Regions from separate parts of the Streptomyces sp. SAS_272 genome, predicted to be linked through region 2. Evidence: riboswitches for the same ligand, from Rfam matches in the RefSeq annotation. Region 2 holds a riboswitch; each other region holds the start of a gene.
The links. Region 2 has a riboswitch for S-adenosylmethionine ahead of thrC (threonine synthase). Riboswitches for the same ligand answer to the same signal wherever they lie in the genome.

Region 1: linked by a shared signal. The riboswitch ahead of ACN6LD_RS19275 (amino acid ABC transporter permease) and the one ahead of thrC (threonine synthase) in region 2 are both predicted to bind S-adenosylmethionine.
Region 3: linked by a shared signal. The riboswitch ahead of ACN6LD_RS27800 (aminotransferase class V-fold PLP-dependent enzyme) and the one ahead of thrC (threonine synthase) in region 2 are both predicted to bind S-adenosylmethionine.

Annotation. Positions count from the first base shown of each region.
Region 1 is NZ_JBMNDR010000031.1:70,213-73,479, forward strand. It holds gene ACN6LD_RS19265 (ABC transporter substrate-binding protein) at 1-185, opposite strand, end outside; gene ACN6LD_RS19270 (amino acid ABC transporter ATP-binding protein) at 254-1,042, opposite strand; gene ACN6LD_RS19275 (amino acid ABC transporter permease) at 1,039-2,019, opposite strand; SAM riboswitch class IV at 2,344-2,452, opposite strand; gene ACN6LD_RS19280 (putative leader peptide) at 2,707-2,817, opposite strand; partial or broken gene ACN6LD_RS19285 (LLM class F420-dependent oxidoreductase) at 3,181-3,267, shown strand, end outside.
Region 2 is NZ_JBMNDR010000008.1:35,725-38,991, reverse strand. It holds gene thrC (threonine synthase) at 1-1,118, opposite strand, end outside; SAM riboswitch class I at 1,137-1,292, opposite strand; gene ACN6LD_RS08000 (glucosyl-3-phosphoglycerate synthase) at 1,458-2,402, shown strand; gene ACN6LD_RS07995 (alpha,alpha-trehalose-phosphate synthase (UDP-forming)) at 2,519-3,267, shown strand, end outside.
Region 3 is NZ_JBMNDR010000056.1:50,344-53,610, reverse strand. It holds gene trpD (anthranilate phosphoribosyltransferase) at 40-1,104, shown strand; SAM riboswitch class IV at 1,180-1,296, shown strand; gene ACN6LD_RS27800 (aminotransferase class V-fold PLP-dependent enzyme) at 1,477-2,841, shown strand; gene ACN6LD_RS27795 (Lrp/AsnC family transcriptional regulator) at 2,939-3,220, opposite strand; gene ACN6LD_RS27790 (rhomboid family intramembrane serine protease) at 3,217-3,267, opposite strand, start outside.

The DNA of each region.
Region 1 (3,267 bases), on a different contig from region 2:
GTGGTCTCGGTGCCGGCGCCGTTGGAGACCCGTCCGACGACGACCTCTCCGGGCTTGGCGTCGGCGGTGGTGGTGGCCGCGTCGCTGTCGCCCCCGCAGGCGGCGAGCCCGGTGGCGAGGGCGGCGACGGCGGTGGCCGCGGTGATGCCTCTGCTCAGGCTGCGTCGGGTGAAGTAGGTGGGCATGGCCGTTCCTTGTCGCTGGAGGAGGGTGCGGAGGTTTGGCGTGGGGGGAGTTCTGGGCGTACGGCGGTTCACAGGACCTTGCTGAGGAAATCCCTGGTCCGCTCGTGGCGCGGCCTGTCGAGGACCTCGGAGGGCGGGCCCTGCTCGACGATCCGGCCCTGGTCGATGAAGACGACCCGGTCGGCGATCTCGCGGGCGAAGCCGATCTCGTGGGTGACGATGACGAGCGTGGTGCCGCTGGTGGCCAGGTCCTTGATGACGGCGAGGACCTCACCGACGAGTTCCGGGTCCAGGGCGGAGGTGGGTTCGTCGAAGAGGATCACGCCGGGGCGCAGCGCGAGGGCGCGGGCGATGGCGACGCGCTGCTGCTGGCCGCCGGAGAGCTGCCGGGGGTAGGCGCCGATGCGCTCGCCGAGGCCGACCCGTTCCAGGAGTTCCTTCGCCAGTGCCTGTGCCTCGGCCTTGGTCAGCTTTCCGGTGGCGACGGGGGCCGCGGCCACGTTGTCGAGGACGGTCAGGTGCGGGAAGAGGTTGAAGTTCTGGAAGACGAAGCCGATCCGGCCGCGCTGGGCCAGGATGGCGCGCTCGCTCAACTCCTTGAGCCGGTCGCCCTGGCGCTTCACCCCGATCGGCTCGCCGTTGATGCTGACATGGCCGATCTCGGGCTTCTCCAGGTGGTTGACGACCCGCAGGAGCGTGGACTTGCCCGAGCCGGACGGGCCGAGGACGACGGTGACCTCGCCGGGGCGGATGGTCAGGTCGATGCCGTCGAGGACGCGATGGGTGCCGTACCACTTGTGGACGTCGTGGATCTCCAGGGCGGCAGGGGCCGTCTCCAGGGTGTCGGTGCTGCTCATACCGCGGCCTCCCGGCGGACACGGGCACGCAGGTCGGTGAGGCCGGCCCGGAGCTTCTGCAGGGGCGTCGGCGGCAGCGCGCGGGTGGCGCCGCGGGCGTAGTACCGCTCGACGTAGAACTGGATCACGGAGACGACGCTGGTCAGGATCAGGTACCAGACGGTCACCACCAGGAGCAGCGGCACGATGTCGCCGGGGTAGGTGGAGCCCATGCTCTGCGCGGTGCCGAAGAGGTCGAGCAACGAGACGTAGAAGACCAGCGAGGTGCTCTTGATCAGGCCGATCAGCTGATTGACGTAGTTCGGGGTGATCGACCTGAGGGCCTGCGGGAAGACGATCCTGCGGAACTGGTAGCCCTTGGGCAGGCCGAGCGCGGCGGCCGCCTCGTGCTGGCCCTGGTCCACGGAGAGGATGCCGCCGCGGACCACCTCGGCCGCGTAGGCGGCCTCGTTGAGGCTGAGGCCGATGACGGCGATCACCATGTCGGTCGCGAGTTTCGACTCGTCGAAGGAGAAGAAGGCCGGCCCGAAGGGGACGCCGACGCTCAACGTCCGGTACAGAGCACTGAAGTTGTAGAGGAAGAGCAGCACCACGATGAGCGGGATGGAGCGCAGCGCCCAGACGTACGTCCAGCTGACCGCGCGCAGCACCGGGCTCTTCGACAGCCGCGCCAGAGCCAGCAGGACGCCGCCGACCAGACCCAACACGGCGCTGTAGGCGGTGACTTCGAGCGTGATCACGAGGCCGTCGAGGATGGTGGGGCGCAGGAACCAGTAGCCCCAGCGGTCCCACTGGTAGAAGGGGTTGGAGACCAGTCCGTGCACGAACTGGGCGACCAGAACCAACACGAACGCGGTGGCGATCCAGCGCCCTGGCCGCCTCAACGGCAGAACTCTCTGGGCGGTGAGGGCTTTCGACGGTTCGTCGGCGGTCGGCGCTTCGGGAAGGGTGACGGTGGCACCAGGGGGTTCACTCATAGTGGGCTCCGGCTGGGTGGGTACACCCCTCAGGCGCGGCGGCATGCGGCAGCGCACATGACGGCGGGACACCGGGGGCGGGGAGGACGACGGCACACCGCTCGGGCGGCGTTCGTCAGGGAATGCGGGGGCTGCGGGGAGAGGTCAGCCCCGACAGCGGGCACGGCCCGGTGCGGTACACAGTGCGCTGTTCACGCGGAGCAGGTCGACGGCACGATCGGCGACGAGAGGGTTCGGGTACGGCTGTACGCAGCCCTGTGGGCGGCGCGTGGCCGTCCTGGGAGCTGCGTACATGGCGTCACCTTCACCGTTCCGGCCCTGCGGGCCTCGCGCTTACCGAATCCTCTTCGGTCCGGTCGTCACCTGGGGCACCCCACCGCGGTGCGAGGGTTGCCGGTCAGCCAGCCAGGGCTTGTCGCTGACGCTCATGACCGTTCTGGGCCACAGTCAAGACAAGTGCCCGAACGAATGTCAACGCCGGTCCACCAGGCGGAACAGCTGATGGGCTGAGTGTGCCGCCCGGTCCAGGATCTGGACGGCTGCTCCGGCGGATGACTCTCCCCGGGAGCGGGCGCGGACGTACGCGCGGCTGACGCGACGTCGGGTGCGGGAGCGGGGCTCATCCGTGCACGGCGGACGCATGAGTCACGCCGGCGCGGGCGCCGCCGGGACGGGATGGGCCCCTGCTCAGCCCTGGGGGCTGATCGCGCTGCAGACGCGCAGCAGATCGATGTGACGGCGGGAGGTCAGAAGAGGCGAACGGCACACGCGTGCGGTGACCGGCTCCAGGCGTCTCATATTTTCCCTACCTATTCACTAGGATTCCCTCGGTGAGTGTCGATCCGACCGGCATCGCCGTCAAGAGGGCCGTCCCGCATCGCGGACGCCCCGATGGACGGCGGCACCGCTCGACACAGCCACCGCACGTCTGCGGGCCGAGCCGCCGGCCGTCCCTTGTACACATGACTGACAAGAAGCTGTCACACGCCGACCGGAATGCGGGTTCGGCCGACGCCCGTTCTGACTGACATGACTGTCCGAGTAGCGCTCAACGCGTCCGCCGCGCCGAGCCAGGTCGACGCCACCGTCCGACTGACCGCGCAGGCCGCGGAGTTCGCTGTCACGTCGGCCCGGTGCGGGCAGACCTTCGGTGCGGCTCACGCCTTCTACGAACAGATCCCGTCCTACGCGCGGGCCGTCGAACTCTCCGGCGGCCGACGGGCCGCCGACCTGGCCGTGATCGGCGAC
Region 2 (3,267 bases):
CCGCCGGCGGTCTCCGCGAAGATGCCCTCGGTGCGCGCCAGCAGCTTGATCGCGTCGACGACCTGCTCGTCGTTCACGTCCTCCACCGCGCCGCCGGTCCGCCGCGCGATGTCGAGGACGTACGGGCCGTCCGCCGGGTTGCCGATGGCCAGCGACTTGGCGATGGTGTTCGGCTTCTGGGGGCGGACCACGTCGTGCCCCGCCTTGTAGGCCACGGACACCGGGGAGCAGCCCTCCGCCTGCGCGCCGAAGATCTTGTACGGCCTGTCCTCGACCAGCCCGAGCTTGATCAGCTCCTGAAGGCCCTTGTCGATCTTCGTGAGCTGGGAGCCGGACGCGATGGGCACCACCAGCTGGTCGGGCAGCCGCCAGCCGAGCTGCTCGCAGATCTCGTACGCCAGCGTCTTCGAGCCCTCGGCGTAGTACGGCCGCAGGTTGACGTTGACGAAGCCCCAGCCCTCGCCCGCCGGGTCGCCGATGAGCTCGGAGCAGAAGCGGTTGACGTCGTCGTAGTTGCCCTCGATGCCGACGAGCTCGCCGCCGTAGATCGCGGCCATGACGACCTTGCCCTGCTCCAGGTCGTGCGGGATGAAGACGCACGAGCGGAACCCGGCGCGGGCGGCGGCGGCGCCCACGGCGCCGGCCAGGTTGCCCGTGGAGGAGCAGGAGAGCGTGGTGAAGCCGAACGCGCGGGCGGCCTCGATGGCCTGGGCGACGACCCGGTCCTTGAAGGAGTGGGTCGGGTTGCCGGAGTCGTCCTTGACGAAGAGCTTGCCGGCGTCGACGCCCAGCTCGCGGGCGAGGTTGTCGGCCTGCACGAGCTTGGTCCAGCCGGGGTTGATGTTCGGCTTGTCGGCCACGTCCGCCGGGACGGGCAGCAACGGCGCGTAGCGCCAGATGTTCGCGGGTCCCGCCTCGATGCGCTTGCGCAGCTCCTCCGTGTCGTAGGAGGAGAAGTCGTACGCGATCTCGAGCGGGCCGAAACACTCCTCGCACGCGAAGACCGGACCGAGGGGGACGCGGTGGCCGCACTCGCGGCAGCTCAACGCGGTGGCCGGACCGAGGTCGACAGCGGAGGTCGTAGAGTCCGTGGTGCTTGCAACAGTCTGCGCAGCCATGTGAGGCGAGGCCCTTTCTCCTCATCTTCCTCACGACGCACTTCGCCGTGAGACGGATTTGGCACCTTCCCGAGCCGGGAGCCTCGCTGAACGATCAACACTGATCTACGAGAACCGACTGGAGGGTTGCCGGGGCTTCATCGGGCCGTGTCCCTCTGCCCCTCTGGATGAGCGGTATTCGGTTGTTGATCTGTACGCGCCGACGACCCTGACATGCGATGGTCAGCCGCGTTGTTCAAGACTGTAACCGAAGGCCAGGACAGTTGAGATAGTCGTCCGAACCGCGAGATGGATCACGCAGGACCGTACTCGCCGAGAGAACGCAGAGGAGCCGCCGACGTGCTGGAAGAAGTCGAGCGCTGGCTGAGCACCCGTTCCTGGTCCCTGACGGACCGCCCACTGCACCGGATTCTCGCCGCCAAACAGCGCACGGGCCAGTCGGTGAGCGTCGTGCTGCCCGCGCTCAACGAGGAGGAGACGGTCGGCGAGATCGTCGCCGTGATCCGTCACGACCTCATGCTGCAGGTCCCCCTCGTCGACGAGCTCGTCGTCGTCGACTCCGGATCGACCGACCGCACGTCCGAGGTCGCCGCGGCCGCGGGCGCGCGCGTCGTCCACCGCGACGAGATACTCCCCCGCCTGCCCGCCGTGCCCGGCAAGGGCGAGGTGCTGTGGCGTTCGCTGCTGGTCACCCGCGGGGACGTGGTCTGCTTCGTCGACGCCGACCTGCGCGAGTTCTCCTCCGACTTCGTCTCGGGGATCGTCGGCCCGCTGCTCACCGATCCGGACGTGGACCTGGTCAAGGCCATGTACGACCGTCCGCTGGGCGGTGCGGCCGGTCAGGGCGGACGGGTCACCGAACTGATGGCCCGCCCCCTGCTCAACATGCACTGGCCGCAGCTCGCCGGGTTCGTGCAGCCGCTCGGCGGCGAGTACGCGGCCCGCCGGAGCCTGCTGGAACAGCTGCCCTTCCCCGTGGGGTACGGCGTGGAACTGGGCATGCTGGTCGACGCCCTGCACCTGGTGGGCCTCGACGCCCTCGCCCAGGTCGACGTCGGCGTGCGCAAGCATCGCCACCAGGACGGCCAGGCTCTGGGCCGGATGGCGGCGGCGATCTACCGCACCGCCCAGCTGCGGCTGGCCCGCGGCCATCTGGTCCGCCCCGCCCTCACCCAGTTCGAGCGCGGCCCGGACGGCTTCGAACCGCACACCTACTCCGTCGACACGGAGGAACGCCCCCCGATGGCGGACGTCTCGGAGTACGCGCGACGCAGGGTGGCCTGAGCGCGTGCCCGGCCTCCTGCGCAGGGCGCCGGCAGCGGCGACACGGCCGGATACGACCCCTCCACTCAGCGCGACCGTACGTTTGAGCGTTTACAGAGCGGGCTAGGTTGAGGCTTATGGCTTCCACGCACGACACGTCTGCCGCCCGGGGCGCCGAGGTGCTGGTCGCGTCCAACCGCGGTCCGGTCTCCTACGAGGTACGCGAGGACGACTCGCTGCACGCCAAACGCGGCGGCGGCGGACTGGTCTCCGGCCTGTCGGCCATCGGACCCGACGCGGGCGCGCTCTGGGTGTGCTCGGCGCTCTCCGACGGCGACCGGGAGGCGGTGCGGCGCGGGGTCGGCGAGGAGGGCGTGCGCATGCTGCCCGTCCCCGCCGACGTGCACGCCGACGCGTACAACGGCATCGCCAACTCGGTGCTCTGGTTCGTCCACCACCTGCTGTACCAGACCCCGCTGGAGCCGGTCTTCGACGCGGAGTTCCGCCGACAGTGGGCCGCGTACGAGACGTACAACCGGGCCTTCGCCGAGGCGCTCGCGCAGGAGGCGGCGGACGGCGCGGCCGTGCTGGTCCAGGACTACCACCTGTGTCTCGTCCCCGGCATGCTCCGCGAACTCCGTCCCGACCTGCGGATCGGGCACTTCTCGCACACGCCGTGGGCTCCCCCGGACTACTTCGCCCTGCTCCCGCGGGACATCCGTGAGCAGCTGCTGCGGGGCATGCTCGGCGCGGACCGGCTGGGCTTCCTCACCCGGCGCTGGGCGGACGCCTTCACCGCGTGCTGCGAGCAGTCCACCGGGGGCCTGGGCGGCGCCGAGGTCGGCGTGCACGGTCTCGGCGCGGACGCCGACTTCCTGCGCGAGCG
Region 3 (3,267 bases), on a different contig from region 2:
GCACCCACGGAAGATCCGTACGACACCCAGGAGCGGCTGATGAGCGCTGTGACCCCCGCTGGAGGCGACACCGCGGCGGGCCGTTCCTGGCCCGAGGTGCTGAACGGTCTGCTGTACGGCCACGACCAGGGCGCGGACGCCACGTTCTGGGCGCTGGACCGGATCATGCGCGGCGAGGCCACCGACGCGCAGATCGCCGGGTTCGTGGTGGCGCTGCGGGCCAAGGGCGAGACCGTCGAGGAGATCAACGGTCTGGTCCGGGCGATGTACGAGCACGCCAACCTGATCGAGGTGCCGGGGCCGACCGTCGACATCGTCGGCACGGGCGGCGACGGCGCGAAGACGGTCAACATCTCCACGATGTCGGCGATCGTCGTGGCCGGTGCGGGCGCCACGGTCGTCAAGCACGGCAACCGGGCCGCGTCCTCCGCGTCCGGCGCCTCGGACGTGCTGGAGAAGCTCGGCGTCAACCTGGAGCTGACCCCGCGCCGGGTGGCCGAGGTGGCGCAGGAGGCCGGGATCACCTTCTGCTTCGCGATCAAGTTCCATCCGGCGCTGCGTCATGTCGGCGCGGCGCGCGGCCAGTTGGGCATCCGCACGGTGTTCAACGTCCTCGGCCCGCTGACCAACCCCGCCAAGGTGCGGGCCCAGGCCGTCGGCGTCGCCGATCCGCTCATGGCGCCGGTCGTCGCGGGCGTCTTCGCCGCACGCGGCAACTCGTCCCTGGTCTTCCGGGGCGACGACGGCCTCGACGAGCTGACCACGACGGCCACCTCCCGGGTGTGGGTGGTGCGCGACGGCAAGGTCACCGAGGAGACCTTCGACCCGCGGGACGTCGGCCTCGACCTGGTGCCGGTGGAGGCCCTGCGGGGCGGGGACCCCTCGTACAACGCCGAGGTCGCCCGCCGTCTGCTGGAGGGCGAGCGCGGCCCGGTGCGCGACGCCGTCGTGCTGAACTCGGCGGCGGCGCTCGTGGCGCTCGAGCCGGGCGGCGGGACGCTGGCCGAGGAGATCCGGGCCGGCATGGCGCGGGCCGCGGAGTCGCTCGACTCCGGTGCGGCCAAGCGGGCGCTGGAGCGCTGGGTGGCGGCCAGCAACGCCTGACGTCCGTGAGACGCGGTCCCGCCATCCGGACACGGGTTGCGGGACCGTGATCGGCTCGCGTAGATTCCTGTACTAGGTCATGAGTGACAGTCATGAGGCCCCGGCTGACTGTCCGGCAACCCTCCGTCCGTGGCGGGGTGCCCCGGGTGAAGACCAGGCCGTGGGCAACGAGGTCCACGGCAAGCGCGGATCCCTCGCACTCTTTCGAGTGAGAACGCCAGGGGTCCTGGGTCGTCCGAGGGAGTCTCCTGTGAGCAAGCGAATGCGATAGGGCGTAGAGCCCCGCCTCCGCACACCCCTTTCGTCTTCCTCCGTGCTCGAGCCATGTCCGCTCGCACGGCGGTTCCCCCTTTCCTCTCACGGGAGTTCGCCATGTCCGTCTCCACCGCCGCCGTCGCCCGCCCCCTTTGTGACCCGCTGGACGTTCTGGGCCGGGATGTCACCGTTCCGCTCGTCACCGGCGGCGAGGTCGCCTACGCGGCCCTCGACTACGCGGCCAGCGCCCCCGCCCTCCAGCGCGTCTGGGACGACGTCGCCGCCTACGCCCCGTACTACGGCAGCGTGCACCGCGGCGCCGGCTACCTCTCCCAGCTCTCCACGGACCTGTTCGAGAACGCCCGCAGGACCGTCGCCGAGTTCCTCGACTGCCGCCCCGACGACCAGCTGGTCTTCACCCGCTCGACGACGGACTCCCTCAACCTGCTGGCCCGCGCCCTGCCCGCCGACTGCCAGGTCTTCGTCTTCGAGACCGAGCACCACGCCTCGCTGCTGCCCTGGCAGGACGCCCGGGTCTCCTGCCTCGACGCCCCGCGCACCCCTGGCCAGGCCGTGGAGACCCTGGAGCGGGCCCTCGCCGCCCGGGACCCGCACGGCCCGGCGCTGGTCTGCGTCACCGGCGCCTCGAACGTCACCGGTGAGCTGTGGCCGGTGCGCGAGCTCGCGGCGGCGGCGCACGCCCACGGCGCCCGGATCGTCCTGGACGCCGCCCAGCTGGCCCCGCACCACCCGGTGTCGGTCCAGGACCTCGACGTCGACTGGATCGCGTTCTCCGGCCACAAGCTGTACGCCCCCTTCGGCTCCGGCGTGCTGGCCGGCCGCGCGGACTGGCTGGTCGCGGCGGACCCTTACCTCGCGGGCGGCGGCGCGAGCCGCAAGGTCACCCGGCGCGAGGACGGGGGCGTGGACGTGGAGTGGCACGAGAGCGCGGCCCGCCACGAGGCCGGCTCCCCGAACGTGATCGGCGCCTACTCCATCGCGTCCGCCTGCAAGGCCCTCACCGAGGCCGGCTTCGACGCCCTGGTCGCACGCGAGCGGCACCTGATCGAGAAGGTGCGCACCGGCCTCGCGGAGGTCCCGGAGGTCCGGATCCTGTCCCTCTTCGGCGACGACGCCCCGCGCGTCGGCGTGATCTCCTTCGTCGTCGAGGGCTGGAACAGCTCCCACTTCGCCGCGGCCCTGTCCGCCGAGTACGGCATCGGCGTCCGCGACGGCCTCTTCTGCGCCCACCCGCTGGTCCGCACCCTCCTGGGCGGCGCCCCCGAGGCGCAGGGCGAGTGCGGCGCCCCCGACGCGGCTCCGGGCGAGAAGTCCCTCAACGCCATCCGGGTGAGCTTCGGCGCGGGCACCCCCGACGAGCACGTCGAACGCTTCGTGACCGCGGTCCGCGAGCTGGTGAGCGAGGGCGCGAAGTGGCGGTACCGCACGGAGGACGGCCGCTGCGTCCCGGCAGTGGACTGACCTCGCCGAGCGCACGGCGCCTCCGCGTCCCGGGCGGGGAAACCCCCAGGGGCGCGGGGAACCGCGCGACCGACCCGCCGACCCGCGGAGCGAACCCCTAGGAGTCCAGGCCGATGGCGAACGCCGCCTCGAGGTCGTGCTGCGAGTACGTGCGGAACGCGACGTGGGTGTCCGTCCCCTCGACCCCGGGGATCTTGCTGATGCTGCCGGGGATGACCTCGGCGAGGTCCTCGTGCTGCTTCACCCGGACCATCGCGATGAGGTCGTAGGTCCCCGTCACGGAGAACACCTCGCTCACGGACTCCAGAGAGGCGATCCGCTCGGCGATCTCGGGGATCCGGTCCACGCTGGTCTTGATGAGGACGATCGCGGTGATCACGGCTGGTTCTCTCCCTCGGAGGCCGGAGCTGGGGCGGCCTTCACTCT